DNA from 3 places in the Halomonas sp. IOP_14 genome. Region 1 is predicted to be linked to each of the others. Evidence: riboswitches for the same ligand, from Rfam matches in the RefSeq annotation. Region 1 holds a riboswitch; each other region holds the start of a gene.

Evidence for each region. A riboswitch is a leader RNA that binds a small molecule or an ion and turns the genes downstream of it on or off. The one in region 1 is predicted to bind thiamine pyrophosphate.
Region 2: linked by a shared signal. The riboswitch ahead of K7H09_RS00360 (sodium:solute symporter family transporter) and the one ahead of tenA (thiaminase II) in region 1 are both predicted to bind thiamine pyrophosphate.
Region 3: linked by a shared signal. The riboswitch ahead of thiM (hydroxyethylthiazole kinase) and the one ahead of tenA (thiaminase II) in region 1 are both predicted to bind thiamine pyrophosphate.

What each region holds. Positions count from the first base shown of each region.
Region 1 covers NZ_JAINWD010000040.1:39,931-47,505, reverse strand. Annotated here, with positions in the region: gene K7H09_RS19870 (ABC transporter ATP-binding protein) at 1-713, shown strand, start outside; gene K7H09_RS19865 (transporter substrate-binding domain-containing protein) at 785-1,561, shown strand; gene K7H09_RS19860 (ABC transporter permease) at 1,628-2,347, shown strand; gene K7H09_RS19855 (ABC transporter permease) at 2,357-3,187, shown strand; gene K7H09_RS19850 (class II aldolase/adducin family protein) at 3,341-4,108, opposite strand; gene K7H09_RS19845 (NAD(P)-dependent oxidoreductase) at 4,162-5,118, opposite strand; TPP riboswitch at 5,332-5,494, shown strand; gene tenA (thiaminase II) at 5,584-6,267, shown strand; gene thiC (phosphomethylpyrimidine synthase ThiC) at 6,299-7,575, shown strand, end outside.
Region 2 covers NZ_JAINWD010000001.1:76,188-83,762, reverse strand. Annotated here, with positions in the region: gene K7H09_RS00375 (zinc-binding dehydrogenase) at 1-766, opposite strand, end outside; gene K7H09_RS00370 (NnrU family protein) at 812-1,390, opposite strand; gene corA (magnesium/cobalt transporter CorA) at 1,555-2,523, opposite strand; gene K7H09_RS00360 (sodium:solute symporter family transporter) at 2,495-3,907, opposite strand; TPP riboswitch at 3,897-4,002, opposite strand; gene K7H09_RS00355 (peroxidase-related enzyme) at 4,127-4,708, opposite strand; gene K7H09_RS00350 (hypothetical protein) at 4,887-5,579, shown strand; gene K7H09_RS00345 (CoA-acylating methylmalonate-semialdehyde dehydrogenase) at 5,668-7,167, opposite strand; gene K7H09_RS00340 (zinc-binding metallopeptidase family protein) at 7,443-7,575, shown strand, end outside.
Region 3 covers NZ_JAINWD010000025.1:67,251-74,825, forward strand. Annotated here, with positions in the region: gene K7H09_RS16445 (DMT family transporter) at 1-597, shown strand, start outside; gene trhP (prephenate-dependent tRNA uridine(34) hydroxylase TrhP) at 728-2,119, shown strand; gene K7H09_RS16455 (DODA-type extradiol aromatic ring-opening family dioxygenase) at 2,112-2,849, opposite strand; gene K7H09_RS16460 (DoxX family protein) at 2,942-3,379, opposite strand; gene K7H09_RS16465 (LysR family transcriptional regulator) at 3,458-4,378, opposite strand; gene thiE (thiamine phosphate synthase) at 4,375-5,007, opposite strand; gene thiM (hydroxyethylthiazole kinase) at 4,997-5,806, opposite strand; TPP riboswitch at 5,830-5,928, opposite strand; gene K7H09_RS16480 (hypothetical protein) at 5,983-6,327, opposite strand; gene gloA (lactoylglutathione lyase) at 6,572-7,108, shown strand; gene K7H09_RS16490 (DUF6164 family protein) at 7,118-7,486, shown strand; gene K7H09_RS16495 (cupin domain-containing protein) at 7,483-7,575, opposite strand, start outside.

The DNA of each region.
Region 1 (7,575 bases):
AGGTCCTCAAGGGTATCTCCCTGACCGCACGCCAAGGCGATATCGTCGCCATCATTGGTGGATCAGGCTCGGGAAAGTCCACACTACTTCGCTGCATTAATCTGCTGGAGCGCCCGACCTCGGGCGAGATAGCTATCCAGGGTGAACCCTATCGCATGAAGGACGCCCGCCATGGCGGTCTTGAAATCGCAGACCGTCGCCAGGTTCAGCGTATTCGCGCTCACCTCGGCATGGTTTTCCAGAACTTCAACCTGTGGCCACACCGTACGGTTCTGGAAAACGTGATCGAGGTGCCTATTCATGTGTTGGGCATGAAGCGCGACGAGGCCATTCATCGCGCTGAGGAACTACTCAACCGAGTGGGACTTGGCAGCAAGAAAGACATATATCCGGCCGTCATGTCCGGCGGGCAACAGCAGCGCGCAGCGATTGCTCGCGTGTTGGCCGTCGACCCGCTGGCCATGCTGTTCGATGAGCCCACATCAGCACTCGACCCGGAGCTGGTCGGCGAAGTGCTAACCGTGATTCGTGACCTAGCAGCCGAGCATCGCACCATGCTGCTGGTGACTCACGAGATGGCGTTTGCGCGTGATGTGGCCACACATGTGGTGTTCCTGCGAGAGGGCATAATCGAAGAACAGGGCCCTCCTGATCAGATTTTTGGTGACCCTCGCTCACCGCATTTGAAGCAGTTCATCAGTTCGGTGGCCTGACCGCCACCGATATCCCACCACTCCTGCAAACAATCTGGAAGACAACCCCGAAAACAACAGAGGTAATCCCCATGTTCAAGACATTCACTGCTACCGCCGGCCTTATCGGCCTGAGCATTTTCGCTGCCCCTGTGTTGGCAGATAGCTACAAGATCGGGCTATCCGCAGAGCCTTATCCTCCCTTTTATGCACCAGATGCCAGCGGCAACTGGTCGGGCTGGGAAATCGATTTCATCGAGGAGCTGTGTGACCGCCTGGATGCCAAGTGCGAGATCAAGCCAGTGGCCTGGGAAGGCATCATTCCGGCCCTGAAAACCGGCAAGATTGACATGATCATCGGTTCAATGTCGATCACCCCTGAACGTGCCGAACAAATCGCTTTCTCGAATAAGTATTACTCCAGCCCCACCGGCATCCTGGCACGCAAGTCCACTGACATAGAGCCTACTCCCGAAGGCCTGGAAGGCGCCTACCTGGGCATTCAGTCGGGCACCAACCAAGAGCAGTATGCACGCAAGCATTTCGCGGATAGCGCCACCCTTAATGTCTATCAAACCCTCAACGAAGAGCTACAGGATCTGGTCGCTGGCCGTATTGATGCCATCGTCGCCGATACCCTGGCGGTACAGACCTTTATCAACTCTGAGACCGGCCAATCCTGCTGCGAATACCGCGGCGAGGTGGCCAGCGACCCTGAACTCATGAGCGAAGGCATGGGAGTAGGCCTGCGCCAGAGTGATACCGAACTTCGCGAACGGGTCAATTCAGCCATCGACGCGATGCGCGCCGATAGCACCTATGAAGAAATTAGCGCCCCTTACTTCGACTTTGATATCTACGGCAGCTAATCCCCACCAGCAAAGGCCGCCCACCCAGGCGGCCTTTGCTTTCCAATTTCACAAGGACAAGCCACTATGACGACTGTCTTCGATTTAAGCTTGTTGGCCTATGAGCCTCCCGGCTGGGGCAAGGTGTTGCTCGTCGGGTTCATGCGCTCGATCCAGCTGGCGGCGGGTGGCTATTTGCTGGGTATCCTGATCGGCATCGCAGGTGCCGCTGGCAAACTGTACGGCAACAAGGTCGTTCGCGACCTGTTTGAAATCTACACTGTGGTCATTCGTGCCGTGCCCGAATTGGTGCTGATGCTGCTGTTCTACTATGTTGGCACCGATCTTTTAAGCCGTGCTTCAACCGCCATGGGGTTTGGCAGCGTCGATATCGACGGCCTGACCGCCGGGATTCTGGTAATAGGCTTGGTACAGGGCGGCTATGCGACCGAAGTCTTTCGCGGGGCCATTCTCGCCGTCCCCCGCGGGCAGACCGAGGCGGCCCACGCCTTTGGCATGTCGCCCGCCCAGGTGCTGCGTCGGGTCACGCTGCCAGCAATGACACCACATGCCCTGCCCGGCATGGCCAACCTGTGGATGATTGCCACTAAAGACACCGCCCTGCTTGCCGTCATCGGCTTCAGCGAGCTCACACTGGTCACCCGGCAGGCCGCTGGCGCTACGCAGCATTACATTATGTTCTTTCTGGCCGCGGGCGTGCTGTATCTGGCGCTAACGCTGATATCAAACGTGGCCTTGCGCCGCTTCGAACGCTACGCACGGCGTGGTCTTGTCTCTACACGCTGAACTCAAGGAATGCCTGTGTCTGACCCTCAAACTCTGGCGTCGCTTACCCGCCCGTCGCGAACGCCCACGTTAACCAAACTGCCGGGCCTACTTGAGCCTCACCGTATTATCCTGCTTTTGATATTCATCGTCGGTCTGGTGGCCGCGATTCAACTGATGGACTGGAGCTGGCTACCCCGCTACTTGCCCAAGCTCTGGGAAGGCCTGCAGATGACTTTGATCATGCTGGTATCCAGCGTGGTGGTGGGCTTTCTGATTGCTTTGCCTTTAGGGCTTGCGCAGGTCAAAGGAGCGTGGCCGCTGCGATGGCTAGCCACCGGCTTCTGCACCGTCATCCGTGGCACGCCACTGCTACTGCAGCTGTGGCTGTTCTATTTCGGGCTGGGAGCGCTGTTCGGCCAGTTCCCGGAAATTCGTGACTCCTGGGCCTGGGACTACCTGCGCCAGGCCTGGCCCTATGGTTTTATTGCCCTCACGGTTTCATTCGCCGCCTATCAGGGTGAGGTTATGCGCGGTGCCTTTGCCGGTGTACCGCATGGCGAGCTGGAAGCCGCCAAGGCTTTCGGCATGTCGCGTCGCAAGGTTTTTAGCCGCGTATGGTTTCCGCGTGCTGTTCATCGTGCTCTACCAACGCTGACGGGCGAGATCATCCTGCAACTGAAATCCACACCGCTGGTTGCCACCATCACCGTGATGGACTTGTATGCCGTCATCACCCAGGTACGCCAGACCACTTACCTGACTTACGAACCGTTACTCTTCCTGGTCGCCGTCTACCTCTGCCTGAGCGGCGTCTTGATCGTTGGGCTGCGCTGGCTGGAAAACCGCGTACCACACTAACGGTCACTGGCCTGTGCGAGCATCACGTTTGTCAACGCTAATTCAGGACGTGGTATAACCGAAAAGGGGCCGTCCAGCAGCCCCTTTTTGCTTGTATTGATATTCGTATAGTTCTGATACTGGCTTGCTTGCCGTGCTGGCAACCGCGCCGATTTAGTCTTTATAGCTTGGATCCAGCGCCTCAAGCGTGCGCAGGTGCGCGGCCCATTCGAGTTCAAGATCGCCGTCTTCATGAATAGTCTGGTCGTATTGGCGCGCCACGTGGCGCGCCACCTCTTCTGGCACCAGCCGTAAGGGCTGGCCAGTAGACTGCGCCGCCACCTGTAGCTCACAGGCACGCTCAAGATAAAACATATTGTTGAACATCTCTGCAGCCGACGCACCGGTCGTCAGCAGGCCATGGTTACGCAACACCAATGCGGGGTTGTCGCCAAGGCTTGCCACTATTCGCTCACGCTCAGCCAGGTTCAGGGCAATGCCTTCATAATCGTGGTAAGACACCCGTTCGTGAAACTGCAGCGCAATCTGGTTAAGCCGTGTTTCAAGGCCCGACTCCAGCGACGACACCGCCACGCCAGCGCGCGTGTGAGTATGCATCACCCAGGCCGCATGGTGGCTAGCAGTATGAATCGCGGAATGGATGGTGAAACCAGCCGGATTCACTTGTTCTGGGCTGTTATCAATCTTATGGCCATCAACGTCAATCTTCACCAGCGAAGAAGCCGTAATCTCCTCCCAACGCCAACCGTAAGGGTTGATCAGGAAACGTCCCTTCTCACCAGGCACCCGCGCGGTAATATGGGTGTAGATCAGATCCGTCATGCGATAGTGGGCGGCCAGACGATAGCAGGCTGCCAGCGCGATGCGGGTTTCTTGTTCGGCGTTGCTCGTCGTGGTGCGTTGAGACTTATTGAGACTCATCAGGTGTTCCTTTGCAGCAAAGTGATTGTCATGCAACGTGGTTAGCGTTTACGTCAGTAACCGCGCGCCCGATCAACGCCCATGGCAAGCGGCTGCCCATCGCGAAGGGCGCGGGCGGTGTCGACAACCTGCCCTGCGACCACCTCTGGCAACGAATCACTAGCAATGTGTGGCGTGATGCGTAGGCACTCATGCTGCCAGAAGGGATGATCCGCAGGCAGCGGCTCTGCACGGAACACATCCAGGCTCGCCCCACCCAAATGGCCGTGTTCGAGCGCTAGGAGAAGATCGTCCTCGACCAAGTGCTCACCCCGACCGATCTGCACCAACCAAGCGTCTTTGGCGAGCTTCGCGAACAGCGCCTTGTTAAGCACGTTTTCAGTGGTAGCCGTCAGTGGCAGCACATTGATCAGATAATCGGCGCCATCCGCTGCCGCCATGACAGCCCCGTCACCTGTCAGATAGGTCACGCCTTCAACCGGGGCTTGTGGCTCGCTGCGGCAGGCTACGTGTACAGAAAAGCCAAGCGCGGCCACCGCTTTCACCACGGCGCGCCCCATGGTGCCGTGTCCCAGCACCGCCACCTTTCTTGATGCTGGCGCGCGCATCGTCAATGGCGCCCAATGCGCCTTGGCAGCATTTTGCTCCAGGGTGGTGAACTCACGCTCACGATGGAGCACCTCATGCGCGGCAAAACCCGCCATCAAGTCGGCCTGATGTGGATCCCGCACCCGGGCGATATGTACTTCATCGCTCAGGCCAGGATGCGCCAGCAGGGCATCAACACCGGCACCGATAGACATCGCCAGCTCAAGATTAGGATAGCTCTCGAAAGCCTCGTCATTGGGCAACCAGCAGATCGCAAAACGCACATCTTCGGGGTTATCGATCTCATGGGGATGGCGCAGGACGACATCACTCGCTTCATCGCGCAAGGCGTTACCATAAATGGCATCAAAGTCGAGCGAATCACTGAGATAGACGCCTAAAATCGAGTTCGTGTTGGTCATGCAACTTCCTACGGTTCACATTCGAAATAGCAGTGGCTGTAAAACAGCCACTTGTTACTCAACTGTATAATAATTCACGTACCGATGCCATGAAACGCCATTACAGCACCTAAACTCTCATCGCTGTAATGATGCTAATAAATTGTTTCCCGATAACTTTCCATGTCATACACCCTTGCATCTCCCCCACCCGCCTCCTACACTCCACCAACGAACAGCTTGACGGGGTGCCGGTGAAATCCGGCTGAGATGGCGCAGGGCGTAGCAATTAATGCTGCCGAGCGCTGATCCCGCAGAACCTGATCCGGCTAATGCGCTGCTACTTACACAAGTTCGCAGCGAGGGTACCGGCGTAGGGATCAAGCGATGGCCACGGCTGCTCTCTCACGATCGCACGCTGCCCTTCTGCGCCACTCCCTCGATCTTTTTCGCCCCCCCCTCCGGATCATTACCACCGGAGGCATCATGGGCTACCGCTTTACTGATCTCACCACCGCCTGCCAAGACGATTGGCGCGCCTATATTGAGCACGATTTTGTGCGCCAATTGGGCACCGCCACGTTGTCTGAGGCGTCGTTTCGCCACTATTTAAAGCAGGATTACCTGTTTTTGATTCACTTCGCCCGTGCCTACGCGCTGGCTGCTTATAAAAGCCCCACACTCGCCGATCTGCGCCAGGCCCACGAAGGCTTGAAAGCCATTGTGGATGTGGAGTTGGGCCTGCACGTGGGCTTTTGTCAGGAGTGGGGGATTTCCGAGCAAGAACTGGTGGAGCTTCCCGAAGCCAGGGCCACCCTGGCTTACACCCGCTATGTATTGGATACCGGCAACCGCGGCGACCTGCTGGATTTGCACGTGGCGCTAGCCCCCTGCCTGGTGGGCTACGGCGAAATCGCCAACTGGCTAAACGCCCAGCCTTCCACCCTGCGCGGCGCGCAAAACCCTTACGACGCCTGGATAGCCATGTACGAAGGCGAGGAGTTTCAGGCCGCCATGCAGGCGGAGCTTGAATGGCTGAATATCCGCCTTGCCGACATTACCTCCGCCCGCTTTGCCGAACTGAGCAAGATCTTCCGCGACGCCACCCGCCTGGAAATCGACTTCTGGCAGATGGGCCTAGAGCTGATAGACCAAGACCTCACCCACTAATTCAGCAAAACAACACAAGGAAACGACAGTAATGACTAAGACCGTAACAAGCAAAACCAGCCACTTTTTAGCCGAAACCGCCCAGGTCGATGCCGCCGCCATTGCGCCGCTGCCCGGCTCACGTAAGGTATATATCGAAGGTTCGCGCCCGGATATCCGTGTGCCGTTCCGGGAAATTTCACTGTCGCCGACCAAAACCACCGGCATTGATGAAGAGAACCCGCCACTGCTGGTGTACGACACTTCAGGCCCCTATAGCGATCCGGATGCTAACAATGACCTGCGCCGCGGTCTGCCGGAACTACGCCGAGCCTGGATTGAAGAGCGTGACGATACCGAATTTCTATCAGGCCCCACGTCTGATTACGGCAACCGCCGCGCCAACGACCCGACGCTTGCCCAGCTGCGCTTTGATCTAACCCGCACACCACGCCGAGCAAAACCGGGCAAGAACGTGACCCAGCTGCACTACGCCCGCCAGGGCATTATCACCCCGGAAATGGAGTTTATCGCCTTGCGCGAAAACCAGCGCCGTCAAGCGCTAGGTACCGCTGAAGTAGAGCGCATTCTGGGCCATCAGCACAAAGGCCAGAGCTTTGGCGCCAGCCTGCCGGAAGAAATCACCCCTGAGTTTGTGCGTGATGAAGTCGCCAGAGGGCGGGCGATTATTCCCAATAACATCAACCACCCAGAAAGCGAGCCGATGATTATTGGCCGTAATTTCCTGGTCAAAATTAACGGTAATCTGGGTAACTCAGCGGTGACTTCTTCTATCGAAGAAGAGGTAGATAAGATGACCTGGGGCATCCGCTGGGGCGCGGACACCATTATGGATCTCTCCACTGGGCAGAACATCCACGAAACCCGCGAGTGGATTTTGCGCAACTCGCCGGTGCCGATTGGCACAGTGCCTATCTATCAGGCGCTGGAAAAGGTCAAAGGCGTGGCCGAAGACCTCACCTGGGAAGTCTTCCGCGATACGCTGATCGAGCAGGCCGAACAGGGCGTGGACTACTTCACCATTCACGCGGGCGTACTGCTGCGCTATGTGCCGCTCACCGCCAAGCGGGTCACCGGCATTGTCAGCCGCGGCGGCTCGATCATGGCCAAATGGTGTTTGTACCATCACCAGGAGAGCTTCTTGTACACCCACTTCGAGGAGATCTGCGAGATCTGCAAGCAGTACGATGTGGCGTTCTCCCTCGGTGATGGCCTGCGTCCTGGCTCAGTGGCCGATGCCAATGACGAAGCACAGATGGCGGAGCTAAAAACCTTGGGCGAGCTGACCCATATTGCCTGGAAGCACGA
Region 2 (7,575 bases), on a different contig from region 1:
GTTTGCCGCCAGTGGTTTCCAGCACCCGGTCAACAAACGTCGGTAGGTCGCCACGATCAATGACCGCTTCTGCGCCTAGTGCTTTGAGCGCCTCGGCTTTATCTAACTGGCTAACGGCATACGGGATAGCGCCAACAATACGGCAGAGCTGAATGAGCGCAGTGCCCACACCGCCGCTGGCACCGCTGACCAGCACACGCTCGCCAGCACTCACCTTGGCGGCAGTCATCATGTGGTAAGCCGTTTGATAAGAGCACATGCCCATTGAGGCCAATTCAGCGTCGTGAAGCTCGGGGTTGGGCACGTGATAAAACTGATCAGCAGGCACAGCGATATACTCAGCAAAGCCGCCGTCGGCTCCATGGCCATAGTAATCCGGGGTTAGATTAATATCACGGCGTTCATCGGCGTAAATATTAAAATCCAGCAAACCTCGCTGACCAATGCGCTCAGCGTCAACGCCCTCTCCCACCGCCACTATGCGGCCAGCGACGTCGGCGCCTTGAATACGCGGGAAAGTTAAGGTTGGCGTACCTCCCATGGCAAAGGACGTGACATCGCCTTTGTCCTTGGTAGGGTACAGCCCTTCACGCGCTTTGCGATCAGTGTTGTTCTTCGCCGTGGCGGTCACCTGCACCAGCACTTCGCCCGCCTTGGGCTGCGGCGTGGCGACATCCTGATGGTATTCCAGCTTTTCGATACCGCCATGTCCGATCAAAAGCATAGCAGCCATTGTGGTGGGCACCGTGTGTGTTGTCTCGGCCATGGAGTGACTCCTAGGTTGGGCTAACGTCAAACTGCTAAAAATAGATTAGCTAAAAACAGGGACGCCAATCAGTACTGTGTGCAAGTAAAAGGCAAACACCACATACGCTACCAAGCCGACGAGTACGGTAACAATGGTGGCCATTTTATGGGTGCTGACGGGCGCGGGCGGTGCAAGACGGCCACGTTTTTTGGCGGCTTTGAACGCCAGGATAGCCCAGATAAGAAAGGCAGCAAAAAAGATAATATCACCCAAGCGACCGTTGGCCAGCAGGTGAGCAAAAGCCCAGACTTTCACCGCCAGCATCATCGGATGGCCAAGTTTGGCCTTAATCGCGTTATGCGGAATGTATGCCGCCACCAGCATAATAAAGGCCGGCACCATCAGCAGCGCCACCGCATGGCGCATTCCCATTGGCGGGTACCAGATATAGATGGGATCAAGGCGCATCTGGCCAAAACCGTATATAGCAATGGCCAGGCCAACGATGGATACCGCCGAATAGGCGACTTTCCAAGTGGTTTCGCCATGTTTCGCAATCTGCTGCTGACGCCAGTTTTCAGCAAAGATACGTACAGAGTGGCTGCCTAAAAAAATCAGCAGCCCGATAATCATAATCGTCATGGAACAACTCCCAGTGAAAACGCTAGTCGACGGCTTTATGCCTTATAGTCTTGGTCGCTGGAGAGGATGCCACACTCAGCCACCGACCACCTATGCATGGGTCAACTTTTTGTTTCCTGGAGTCGTTCTATGGGGAGACTAAACCCCGTCCTTAAAACCTGTCCTTAAAACCAATGCTTGCGCTTAAATAGCCAAATCATGACACCCGCAATACCCAACATGGCTCCCCAGACAAAAAAGTAGCCATACTGATAACGCAGCTCGGGCATATTTTCGAAGTTCATACCGTAAATCCCGGCAATAAACGTGAGCGGCACAAAAATCGCGGTAATCACCGTGAGCACCCGCATGGTGATATTTAGCTGGTGGGAGGAAATAGAGATATAGCCATCGATTAGGTCACCGCAAATGTCGTAGTACATTTGGGTCAATGTGTAGAGGCGTTCGAAGCGATCCGCTACATCGTTGATGGCGTGCAGGGTTTCGCTCTCTTCCCGCGGTAAATGCTCATAGTCATAAGCGGTGAGTTCTTGGGTAATCCCCTGGTGGTAGCTAAAGATGCGGCGCATTTTAACCAGCCGGGAACGGTAAGTGATGATCTTGCGCATTAGCACATCATTACCATTTTCCAGCAGCTCGTCTTCCAGATCGCTTAACGCCGTTTCGAACTCAAGCAGGCTATCGATATAAAAGCCCGCAGAAATATACATCACCCGCAGCGCGACATGTTCCGGCGAATGGGCCAGCAAGGCTTTACCGTGCTCGTTGAATAGCCGTTCTATGGAGAGCGCTTGGCCGGGATGGAGGGTGACCAGAAATCGCTCCCCCACAAAGAAACAGACCTGTTGAGGCAGATAGTTTAGTTCGGCATCAAAGGAGGAGATGCCACGATAAATAATCAAGGTGTGATTATCAAACTCTTCAATTTTTGGCGGATGGCGCTCTTTGTGGGCATCTTGAATCGCCATGGGGTGAAACTCAAACGCCTCTAAAATCGCCCGCTCGCTTTGTTGGGACTCGCCCTGCATATCGATCCAGATATGGCTGCCAGGCGTCGCCTGCCAGACAGCCAACAGGCTTTCATCCCCCTCGTGGGTCTCACCTTCAGGGGTAGTCAGAAGAGTTCGAATCATGGATGTCCTTGCGAATAGCTAGCGTTAAGTAGGCTAACAGCACACTCACCAGCGTTGAGGCGATTAACGCCCCGACGAATGGCCCCAAGGTAGGGACACTGCCCGGAAAACTGGCGGCCACCATCCCGGCGACCAAGCTTCCTTGGCTTAACCACCCTGGGAGAATGGCACCCAGCAGCCCCGCGATGCCACCTACAATGGCGGCCAGTGGCGTCATTCGTTGCCACAGGCCCAACAGCACAGGTACCACAATGGCAGCACACAGCAGGTCGGCAATCAAAAACAGACGCAGTACTGACAACCCCTGCAAGGCAATTAATACCACCGGTACCATTACTACCACTGTCACCCAGCGGGCAGCCACCAGTGATACGCCCTGCTGCTCGCTGCGCGCGACCACCAACGAGGCAATACCATTTTGCAGCGTATCAACGCTGGAGGCCACCAAGGTCACCGCTAATACCAAGGCGGGTAGCGTCAGCCAAACAGGAGCATCACTTAACAGGGCAAAAAATGGCATCGGCGGCTCGCCTAATGGCACACCACTCATCGCGGCCAATACACCCAGACCACCAATCACCATGACGACGACTACCGTCATTGCGCCACCTAACCATGCCCCGCGCCCCAGGCTTTGATCGTCTTGAGCGGCCCACACGCGCTGCCAATAGCCTTGATGGAAGAGATTGGCCGCGGTAACCGCGATCACTAGCGTTAACGCTACGCTGAGCGCACTGGTGATGGGAATGGCAGGAAGCGCAGCCTCGTTGGGAATAGTGGGAAGCCGCCATAGGGCCATGCCACCGACCACACACAGCAGTACCAGTAACAACCACGCCTGCCAACGGTCAGTGGCAAGGCTGGCCCGTAGACCACCTGCCGCAGTATAGATGAGCGTGGTAAGCGCCACGCCAATAATCACCAGTGCGGGGGGCACATCGGAAAGCAGCGCGGTAATGGCGCCAATAGCGGTTAGCTCGGCAGCTAAAAAGCACGCCATATAGGCGATTGATACCAGCGTTACCCAGCGCCTTACACCAGGGCCATAGCACGCTTCGGCAAACTCGGCGATGCTGCGCCCCTCGGGCAGCGCCCGGCGAATCTTCGGCCCATACAGCCCCAAGACGATAAACGGCAGCGCAGAGCCTAATGCATAGCCTGCCAGGGCCAGCGGGCCAACAAAGGCGCCGATTTCAGGAGGAGCAAAGAGAATCCATGCGCCCATGCCGGAGGCAAGGAAGGAGAGCCCCAGGGTAGATGCCGTTTGCGAGTTACGGGCGGTGACATAGTCATCAAGTGGGCCATTCACCCAGCGAGCCCGGAGGCCTAAGTAAGCAAAGCAGCACAGCGCCGCACCAAGCACGGCTAACGTTAGGTAAAGCATGTCGCACTTCCTCCGCCGGTACGAACCGGATCAGGTTCCAGGGTCTGCGTAGCCGCATCTCAGCCCTTTTATGCAGGGCTCCCCTGGCGACAGTGAATGTAGGTGTTTTGCTAAGCGCTTTTTCTAAGTACGTTTTTGGGTACTTTTCGAAGCGCTGTCTCAAGAACTATTCTCAATCAAAATCATAGCTTAGTAAAGTTAAGGTGCGCTGGTCGCCTCTTAGCGAGGCACTCGCCCCATCAGGTAGAACTCCTCATTGGGTGGCGTACCTGCCAGGGTAACCAACCGATTCGACAAGCCAAAAAACGCCGCGATCGCGCCTATATCCCAGCAATCCTCTTGGCTAAAGCCTACTTCCAGCAGGCGGGCAAGCCATTCATCAGTCATTTCACCCACATCGATGGCACAGTGCATGGCGAAATCGAGCATCACCCGGTGGCGCTCGCTAATCGGCGCCACCCGATGGTTGATCGCCACTTGGTCAGCGAGTAGCGGGTCTTTACTGTAAATGCGCACCAGTGCCCCGTGAGCAACCACACAATATAGGCAGCGATTACGTGCGCTGGTAGCCACTACAATCATCTCTTTTTCGGCTTTGGTGAGGGTATCTGATTCGCGCTCCATCAACGCATCGTGATAGGCAAAAAAAGCACGAAATTCAGCAGGGCGATGGGCCAACATCAGAAAGACATTGGGCACAAAACCCGCTTTACCCTGAACGGTCAAAATGGTACTGCGAATATCGTCAGGCAGGTCATCCAATGTTTCAGGCACGTTAAAACGACTTAATGATGAAGACATGCTCACCTCTTTCTTGTTAAGTTTAGCCATCTCATAAAAACGGCTTAGCGGTTGTGTAACAAAAAGCTGAATTAAGAGGCTTTTATTCAGCCGCCCTACTCGCCATACTGAAGATTCGTTCTGTGACAAAAAAACATGCGCTACTCTTAATAAACAGTTCGTTCAAAGGGACACTGTCATGAGCCATAACGAAGCCAAGGAACATACCCCCGGTCGTCTAAACGAGCTGTTTACTGACCCTTACCGAGCATTTGAAAATGATACCGATGAGCGTCAGCTGCACATTCGTATAATGCTACATATGCTGCTTGCCCGCCCAATGACACGGGGTCAAATGACACTTCGCGTCATTCATGGCTGGGAAAATGGCGGCTGTGAGCCCGAAGACCTCCAGCATGTCGACTATACTCTTGATGGCGTTCCTGACTTTAAGCGCGCTGTACAAGATTTTGAACACGCTTCTAAGCACAACACGCCGTTACCTGCCGACAACAGCGCCATTCTTGCCGCCCCGCTTGCCAATGCAATTGCAGACGCCGAAGCCGAAGGGCAAGACCTTACCAACGATATTCGCGAGACCCCTGCGCGCTGGCCAGCCTTTGAGGGTGGTTTGGCACTATATACGCTGTTTAAAATGTACCATCGGCTGATTTATGGCGAAGATGACACCTACCGCTGCACGCAGTGTGTAACTCCGCTGGGAATGCGCGAAATACATGAGTTTCACCTTGAAGAGGGTGAGTTTGCTCTGCTCGTCCCCCCCGCTGAACACTTTATGGGTAAGGAGTCGCTGTTAGTATTGCATGAAAGCCAGCTCGGCCCCATTGAACAGCTGCTTGAAGAGAGCCTTCCGCTGTTTGACAACTTTTAAGCCAGCCACCTGGCTTGATCTGCCAAGCGGTTAACCGACCTCGTTAGCAACTGGCCCCGCTTAAGCGGAGCCAGTTAGCGCCACTTTTTTAACCCAGTGAAATCGTGCTATTGATACCACTGGAAACATTCTCGGGTTCAAACCAACGTGCCGTTACGGTTTTTGTTTGTGTCCAGAATGCAATCGCCTGCTTACCATTGGGCCCTAAATCGCCCAGCTTTGAAGCCCTTGACCCGGTGAAACTAAAGTAAGCGACCGGTACGGGGATTGGCACGTTAATACCAATTTGTCCAACATCGATATCGGTTTCAAACCGGCGCGCTACCCAGCCTGAGTTAGTAAAGATGGAGGTACCGTTGCCGTTGGGATTGGCATTGATAAAGGCAATCGCCTCATCCAGGGTTTCAACACTGACCACACACAGCACGGGGCCAAAAATCTCTTCGCGATAAATGGTCATATCGGCGGTTACATCGGCAAACAGGGTCGGCCCCACGAAGTTACCGTTGGGGTAACCCTCTACCTGAACCTTGCGACCATCAACCATCAGTTTGGCGCCCTCTTTCTCCCCTGCATCGATTAAACGTAGTACACGATCACGGGCAGCAGGTGACACCAGCGGGCCCAAGTCCGCATCAAGCTGAGTGCCTGGGCCTACTTTCATTGCTCGCGCCGCATCTACTATATCGCTTAGCCACTCGCGTGCCTCGCCGACAAGCACCACTACCGAGTTCGCCATGCAGCGTTGGCCCGCAGCGCCAAAAGCTGAGCCCAGCAGGTTGTTGATCGCTTGACTACGGTTAGCATCGGGCATAACCACACAGTGATTCTTGGCGCCCATCATCGCCTGCATGCGCTTGCCCGCCGCTGCTGCACGGTTATACAGCAGCGACCCCACATGGGTAGAGCCGATGAACGAGAGCGCTTTGATATCCTGATGATCGGCAATTTGATTGGCCACGTCCGGGCCACCGTGCACTACGTTGAGCACGCCCGCAGGGATACCCGCTTCATGGGCTAGCTCCACTAAGCGCATGGTGGAGCTGGGATCCTGTTCGGAGGGCTTAAGCACAAAGGTATTTCCGGTGGCAATCGCCAGCGGGAACATAAAGCAGGGCAACATAATCGGGAAGTTAAAGGCGGTAATCCCAGCCCCCACCCCCAGCGGTTGGTGCATGGTGTAAACGTCTACCTCGTTGGCAGCGTTTTCGGCTAATTCACCCAACTGCAACGAAGTAATCGAACAAGCGTGCTCTACCACTTCCAGACCACGACCCACTTCGCCTTCCGCATCGGGCAGGGTTTTACCGTGCTCTTCAGTAATCAGTGCCGCGAGTTCAGCGGTATTGTCGCGAATCAGCGCTTGCAGCTTGAGCATAATGCGCATGCGCTTCCCCAGCGGCACTTTACGCCACTCCTTGAACGCTTCTTTGGCACTACTGATAGCGCGTTCTACTTCGTCAGCGGTACAGAACGGCACTCGAGCCACTACTTCTTGCGTCGCAGGGTTGACCACGTCGCGCCACTCCTGGCTCTGTGACTGGACGGGCTGGCCATCGATATACATGGGAATTTCGCGAACGGACATAGCGTTGCTCCTATTTATGGTTGTGGTTGTTATGGTTGCGAGTATTAAAAAAAGCTGTTTTTAAAACGCATCGCGGTAAGACAAGTACACAGGGTATAGCAGCAAGTTGACGTTAACGTCAACCAAGTATCTCATGAGTAAACAAAATCTACGCCAGAACGTCAATTAGCCTTTTCATTGTGGCACCGCGCTGGCTATGCTTCGGCTAATCAGTGTGCCGCAGGCTTGCGGATCGCCCACGGCGAAAGCGCGTGTTTAAACACAGGGAATTATCTATGCAGACCTTTCACTGCCGCTGTGGCAATACGCTGTTCTACGAAAACACCCACTGCCTTGCCTGTCAGTCAGAAGTAGGCTGGTGCCCTGCTTGTAGCAATATCGTGGCCATTGAGCCCTTGGATAACGGCG
Region 3 (7,575 bases), on a different contig from region 1:
GCAGAAGCCACGGCGATTGCCTTTGTGGCACCGCTGTTTGTGACCCTGCTTTCGGTGCCATTGTTGGGTGAGCGCATTGATCCACCGGTGCTGATTGCATCCTTGGTGGGGTTTGCGGGGGTACTGATCGTAGTGCGGCCCAACGGAGAGGCGTTTCAGGTGGGCGCGCTGGTATTGGTGGGCGCGGCGCTATTTTATGCGCTGATGATGATTACCGCCCGCCGCTACGGAGCCCGCGAACACCTCTGGGCGATGCTGTTCTATATGACTTTCGTGCCATTGGTAATTACCGCACTAACGCTGCCCTGGGTGTGGCAAACGCCTCAGCCCTGGCACTGGGTAGGTTTTTTCGCTTCCGGCATATTGGGCGTTGCGGCCACCGCTTTTATCACTCTTGCCTTTCGCTTTGCTCCTGCGGCCATCGCCGCGCCGTTTGATTACACCGCCATGCTCTGGGCGGTGCTGTTGGGTTGGTGGTTCTGGGGCGAAATGCCGGATCTCTGGGTTTGGGTAGGCAGCGCCTTGATAATGGGCAGCGGGTTAGCGGTGGCGTATCACGACCGGCGTACGAGCCTGAAACGTCGTCCAACGGCTTAAACACAGGTTACTTTTTGATCCAGGTCACGGAAGCCGTGGGCTTGCCAAAACGGCGGGTTTGGGCTGGTTATAATCCAGGCCTTTCATCGCAGCTCGCTGCGAGCCATCGTCCTGATCACGGTGACCATCTATGCAAGCCCCCGAACGACTGAAGCAAGCTCCCGAACTCCTTTCCCCTGCTGGTACCTTCAAGAACATGCGTTACGCCTTTGCCTATGGGGCCGATGCGGTTTACGCGGGGCAGCCGCGCTACTCTCTACGGGTGCGCAACAACGATTTTAAAATTGATAACTTACATCGTGGTATCGAGTACGCCCATGCCCGAGGCAAGCAGTTTTACGTCGCTTCCAACATTGCCCCTCATAACAGCAAGCTGAAAACCTACCTACAGGATATGGCGCCGGTGATCGAGGCAGGGCCCGATGCGCTGATTATGTCGGATCCCGGTTTGATTATGATGGTGCGTGATCGCTGGCCCGATCAACCCATCCACCTCTCGGTGCAATCGAACGTCGTCAACTGGGCTGCCGCCCAATTCTGGCAGCGGCAGGGTATTAGCCGCATCATTCTATCTCGTGAGTTGTCACTGGAAGAGATCGGCGAAATACGTGACAAGTGCCCAGGCTTAGAGATCGAAACCTTTGTTCACGGCGCACTGTGTATCGCCTATTCAGGGCGTTGCCTGCTGTCGGGTTACTTCAATCATCGCGACCCTAACCAAGGCACCTGCACCAACGCGTGTCGCTGGAAATACAACACCATAGCGGCAACCCACGATGACACGGGCGACTTAATAGCCGCCCAAGGAAGTGGTAGCGCTGCGGTCGACAGCCCAGACGAGCTCTCGGCGCTGATTGAGGACGTTTCCCGCCCCGGCAAGCTGATGCCTGTCTATGAAGATGAGCACGGCACCTACATTATGAACTCCAAGGATCTGCGCGCGGTGCAGCATGTCGCTCGGTTGACGCAAATGGGCGTGGCATCGCTAAAGATCGAGGGGCGCACCAAGTCCCATTATTACGTCGCGCGTACAGCGCAAGTCTATCGGCAAGCTATTGATGACGCCGTCGCTGGGCGACCCTTTAATAAACGGCTAATGGATGAGCTGGAAAACTTGGCGAATAGAGGCTACACCGAAGGCTTCTATCAGCGCCATGTCCACGGTGAGTTCCAACGCTATGAGCAGGGGCACTCCATTGGCGTTCACCAACAGTTCGTCGGTGAAGTACTGGGGTTTGACCCGGCTCGTGGCACCTTGGAAGTCGAGGTGAAAAATCGCTTTGAAGTGGGGGATGGCATGGAGCTTATGCTGCCAGGTGGCAATCACCGCTTCGTGCTCGAACATATCGAGAACTTACAAGGCGAAGCGCAGAGCGCAGCACCTGGTTCTGGGCATCGCGTGCGAATCCCCGTTCCCAAGGTCAGCATTACCCCTGAACAGCTTGAGTTTGCGCTGTTAATGCGTGATCTCAAGCCTTCCAGAGCAGCACAACCTGAATCGTTAGGGGTAGCGATCAGCTAAACGCATAAACGTCCATTGCAAGCACACCGTGCTCCACGCTGTGGTGCAGCTGTTTTGCGTTACCTCCTGCCCCCATGGCCACCAGCAACGGCTGGAAGTGTTCAGAGGTCGGGTGGTTCTCCTGCGCATAGGGTGCGCGCTCCCAGCTAAGCAGCGCTTCACGATCATTGGCGATAAGGCGCTCGCTTACCCAAGTGGCAAATTTATCTACCCAGGCGGGCACAGGGCTCTCCTGGGGCATGATTTCATACAGGTTATGGGTCAGGCTGCCCGAGCCGATCACCAAAATCCCCTCTTCCCGCAGAGCCGACAGGCGCTCGCCCAGCGTGACCAGCTCCGCATTGCTCCAGCGCACCGGAAGCGACAGCGAAACAACCGGCACATTGGCGTCGGGAAATATCAATGAAAGAGGCACCCAGGCGCCGTGATCCAGGCCGCGCTCTACCCGCTCGGCGCCCAGTAACACGGCCAGCCGTTCAGCCAGTTCCGGCTCACCCGGGGCGGGATATTGGCACTCGAAAAGCGCCCGTGGGAAGCCGCCAAAGTCGTGAATGGTTTCTGGTTTGGCGCTGATGCTGACCTTGAGCGCCAGGCTCTCCCAGTGCGCTGAGACCACTACCACCGCCTTGGGCGAAAGCTGCCTGCCCAGTTCGCGTAGAAAGGCATGAGCCGGGGTTTTATTGAGGGCCAGCATGGGCGAACCATGGGAAATAAACAGGCTAGGTAACATGAGTGAGTCTCCTCAGCAGCATGGCCAACGCTGGCGGTAAGCAAGCGCTGGCAATAGGGTTAGGCGATAGTTTTAGGCGATAGTTTTAGGTGTTAGGCGAATCGGTTGCTTAACACCCAGCGGCCGCTGCCCAGGCCCGCTTGCACGATTAACGCCAGCGTCCAGAACACCGGGAATTCCCAACCGCCGCCGGTATTTGAGAACATCCAGCCGTTGCCAAGATGCACCCAAGCAGCGCCGAGCAGTACCGGCACCAGTGCCAGGCTCACCCAGCGGGTGTAAACACCCAGAATCAGGGCGGCTCCACCGCCCACTTCCGCGGCAATGGTCAAGTAGGCCAGAAACCCTGGTAAACCCAGTGATTCAAAATAGCCGACGGTGCCCGGTAGGGTAAATACAAACACCTTGAGCAAACCGTGGGCAAGAGCCATCACACCCAGTGCGACGCGCAGTAGCGAGATGGCCTGGGGTTGTAAAGAGTGCTGTACAGAGGGCTGTAGAGAGGGGGCAGAGTGAGTATGCGTTGTCATCGTAGTAGCTTCCATCGAGTGGTTGATGACGCTACTTTACAGCCGGATCAGATCGAGATAATCAGCGTATTTTGCACATCACTGTTGCGTTATTGGCGATAATCCAATGTTTTGCTCCCAAATCGGCGGATCACCCCATGCCTCGGTGAGCAGGTCGATGAAGCGCTCCACCTTGGCGGGCAGGTAGCGCCGGGCGGGGTAGAGCGCGTGAACATCGAGCCGTACCGCTGGCTCATTAGTTAAGATGGGCACTAAATGCCCGCTGGCGATACTCTCTGTGACCAGAAAGCTGGGCTGCTGAGCGATGCCCAGGCCAGCTTCCGTGGCGTGGGTGAGTACATCGCCGTTATTGCTTTCCAGTGGGCCATTGACCGTCAATGACTGCGTGGCAATCTTCCAGTCAGCGCTCTGTTGGCCGCTGCGGTAGCGTAGGCAGTGGTGCTTGGCAAGGGCTTGAACGCTGTCGGGTTCACCGTGGTTGGCAAGATATTCAGGCGAGGCGCAAAACAGTAGGCGGCACCGCGTCAGTCGGCGCGCCACCAGGCTGGAGTCGGGCAGGCTGCCGATACGGATCGCTACGTCGTAACCCTCTTCCAGCAGGTCGACACGGCGGTCGTTCAAATCCAGGCGCACTTCCAGCGCCGGGTGAGTGTGCATAAATTGCGCGACGAGTGGCGCTAGGTAGCGGGTGCCAAAACTCATCGGCCCATTAACGCGCAGCCGCCCACGCACATCGCTGGTACCTTGGCCCACCTCGGCGGCGGCCTCATCGAGCGCTTGCAGTATCCCTTGGGCGCGGACTAGATAGCGTTCTCCGGCCTCAGTGAGATGTAGTCGTCGCGTGGTGCGTTGTATCAGTCGCGCGCCCAATGTCTCTTCCAGTGCCATGACCTGGCGGGATACGCGAGTGCGGGAAATATCCAGCGCTTCAGCAGCGCGGGTATAGCTACCCAACTCGGCTACCCGCACAAAAGCGACGATATGCTCTAACTGATTCATGACGCCGAATCGGCTTGGAAAATCTGAAAAGCGCGCGCTGCCTGGTAAGGGTCGGGCTGGCCACAAATGGCTGATATCACCGCTAAACCGTTCGCTCCCGCGCGCTGTACGCTAATCGCATGGCTGGCTTTCAGCCCGCCGATGGCCACGCTGGGCAGTGGGCACGCCTTGACCAGCGCAGCCAAGCCACCAAAGCCGATGGGCTGGGCGTGATCTTGTTTGCTCTCGGTGGCAAACACCGGGCCAATCCCGACATAATCGAGTAGCTCAAACGGAGAGACTTGCAGTTGGGCGATAGTATTGATCGACAGGCCGATAATCGCTTGCTCACCTAGCACCCGGCGCGCTTGCTGAACGGCTGCGTCGCTCTGACCGACATGCAGGCCATCTGCCTGGCTTTCTAGTGCCACCTGCAAACGGTCGTTAATGATCAGCGGGACACCGGTGCCCGCCAGAAGCGCTTTTAACCGTTTGGCTTGGGCAATCATCTGTTCGTCGCTGGCATGCTTGTCACGCAACTGCACGATGGTGACACCGCCTTTTACCGCTGCCTCAACCGTTTGTTCCAAACCATGCTCTTGGCAGAGCGTGGCATCGGTGACCAAGTAGAGCGATAGATCAAGCGGCATGGATTGCCTCCAGTTGGGCATAAGTAGTGAGGTCGTCAGGGGTGAGTTGATACAGCGCATCCAGCAGTGCCACTTGAAAGCTACCAGGCCCGTTGGCGTGGCTGCCCGCACGCTCTCCTGTGACCGCAAAGCAGGCCAGTGCGGCTACCGTTGCACCCAGTGGGGCGTCGCGGTTGGCAGCCACAAATCCCGCCACTAGCGCGCTCAGCCCACAGCCAAGCGTTGTTACGCGGGGCATCAAAGGATGGCCACCGTTAATGCGGTAGTGCTGTGTGCCGTCCGTCACCCAGTCGCTTTCACCGGTCATCGCGACAATACAGCCGTGTTTTTGCGCTAATGCTATTGCAGCGTCCACGGCTTGGTCGGTGGCGGCTGTGGCGTCCACGCCGCGGCCTTGGCTAGCTAAACCGTTAAGGGCAAGAATTTCAGACGCATTGCCACGAACCACGCTGGGTTTAGCGGCCAGCAGCTTCGCGCACAGCGTTTGGCGATAGCGCGTGGCGCCAACGGCGACGGGATCTAATACCCAGGGAATGGCATGCTGATCGGCAGTCGCTGTGGCGGTGAGCATAGCGTCAGCCCAGTGGGCAGAGATCGTACCGATATTAATCGACAGCCCCGCGGAGATAGCCGTGAATTCAGCCACTTCTTCAGGCGCATGCAGCATGGCGGGCGACGCGCCGGTGGCTAACAGCAGGTTGGCAGTGCTGTTCATGGCCACATAGTTGGTCATGCAGTGAACCAGCGGTGTCACTGAGCGCAGCGTCTCAAGGTAATCGCCAAGCGGGCGTAGGGTCATAGCATCCTCCCGGCAGGGAGGTGGTAAGCGTTACCACGACTCCCTACGCCGGTGTTATCCGGTTCAGGTTCAAAGGGTGCTTCTCAGCCCAACCGTAACGGAGGGCGCCCCTGTCGAGGGATTACTATCCTTGCCTGAAGTAGCCCTGTAAAGCCCCGGATGCGGACGATAGCAATCTAACGAAACGAAATACGCGTACCGTAGGTAAGCATTTCATCAGGTGTCATCGCTTTACCCTCGACCCCAATCATCTCGTCACCACACTGGTCGGCGAAGGTTAGCACGCCGTGGGTCAAGCCCAGTTGGCCCAGGGTATCGCGGATTTCGCCCGTGCCCAGAAAAGTACTGACGTGGCCCTTGTTATCGCTCAGCTCAGACACGCCGTTAGCATGGTGAAAACGCACTTTGTAGATTCCATCCATCGACTCGACTTCAACAATCGGCGAAAAACCGTTGTGAAGCGCATTGGAAAGCTGTTTTAGCGTCAGGTGGTCACCCAGCGTCATATCGATCGCACTCATGGAAAACTCCTGTGGACGCCTCAAAGGTGGGGCATCACTCATGTTGCGGGAACTGCTTTTTGTAAAGCTTATGAAGAATAAGTGTAGGGTTTTTGTTTAGTATTGCCAGTGCGCTTATCGGCACCTCGATACGACACTGCCTACGTGCTTGTAAGGGCTGTTATTATGGCCATAAAGCCCCCATGGTAAGCGGTACGTGAAGCTCAATGGATTCAATGATCAACATCAGCGATAGGAGAGCAAAATGAGTTTTCAAGGCGAGCAGCATCCTGGCGTCGTGGCTACGCCGCCCCAAACTCAAGGGTTTCGTTTAAACCACACCATGCTGCGGGTGAAAGACCCTGAGCAGGCATTGGCGTTCTACTCAAAAGTGTTTGGTATGCAGGTGATGCGGCGGCTGGATTTCGAAGAGATGCAGTTCTCGCTCTACTTCCTGGCCAACCTGGAACCCAGCGACAGCGTTCCGGACGATGCGCAAGCGCGTACCGCCTGGACGTTTAGCCAGAAAGGGCTGCTGGAGCTGACCCACAACTGGGGGACTGAAGACCAGGAAGATTTCGCCTATCACGATGGCAATGCCGAACCCCAGGGCTTTGGGCATATCTGCTTCAACGTACCGGATTTGGCAGCGGCCCAGGCGTGGTTCGACGAGCATGACGTCACCTTCGTCAAACGCTCCGATCAGGGCAAGATGAAAGATGTTATCTTCGTTAAAGACCCGGACGGCTACTGGATCGAAGTGATTCAGGCAGACCTGATGGTGGGGAAGAGCGACTCTTGAGGCACGCCAATGGCTGAACTACTGTTCCGGCTGCGCCATGTGACCGACGAAGAGGCCATGGAGGTGCGTGACCTGCTCGCTGCCCATGGCTTTGATACCTATGAAACCCAGGCGGGCTTTTTCCGCCTGGGCGTTGACGCGATTTGGCTGCGCAATCCACATCAGCACGACGCTGCCATCGCGGCGTTAGAGGCCTACCAGGCGGAGCGCCTTGAGCGCGCCCAACGCGAGCACCAGGCGGCGGTTGAGCGGGGTGACGCGGAGACGCTGTGGCGTCGTTTGGCCGCTCACCCGGTGCAGGTCGTGTTAGTACTGCTAGCAGTGGGGCTTATTGCCGCCCTTACGCTGCTGCCGTTCCTGGGTATGTCGCGAAGCTAAGCGGCTGGCAGATGGCCGCGTTTGAGGTACATCATGACGCCATCATCACCGGCGGTAAGTGCCGGAGCAGAACCGCTGGGGTAGCGGCA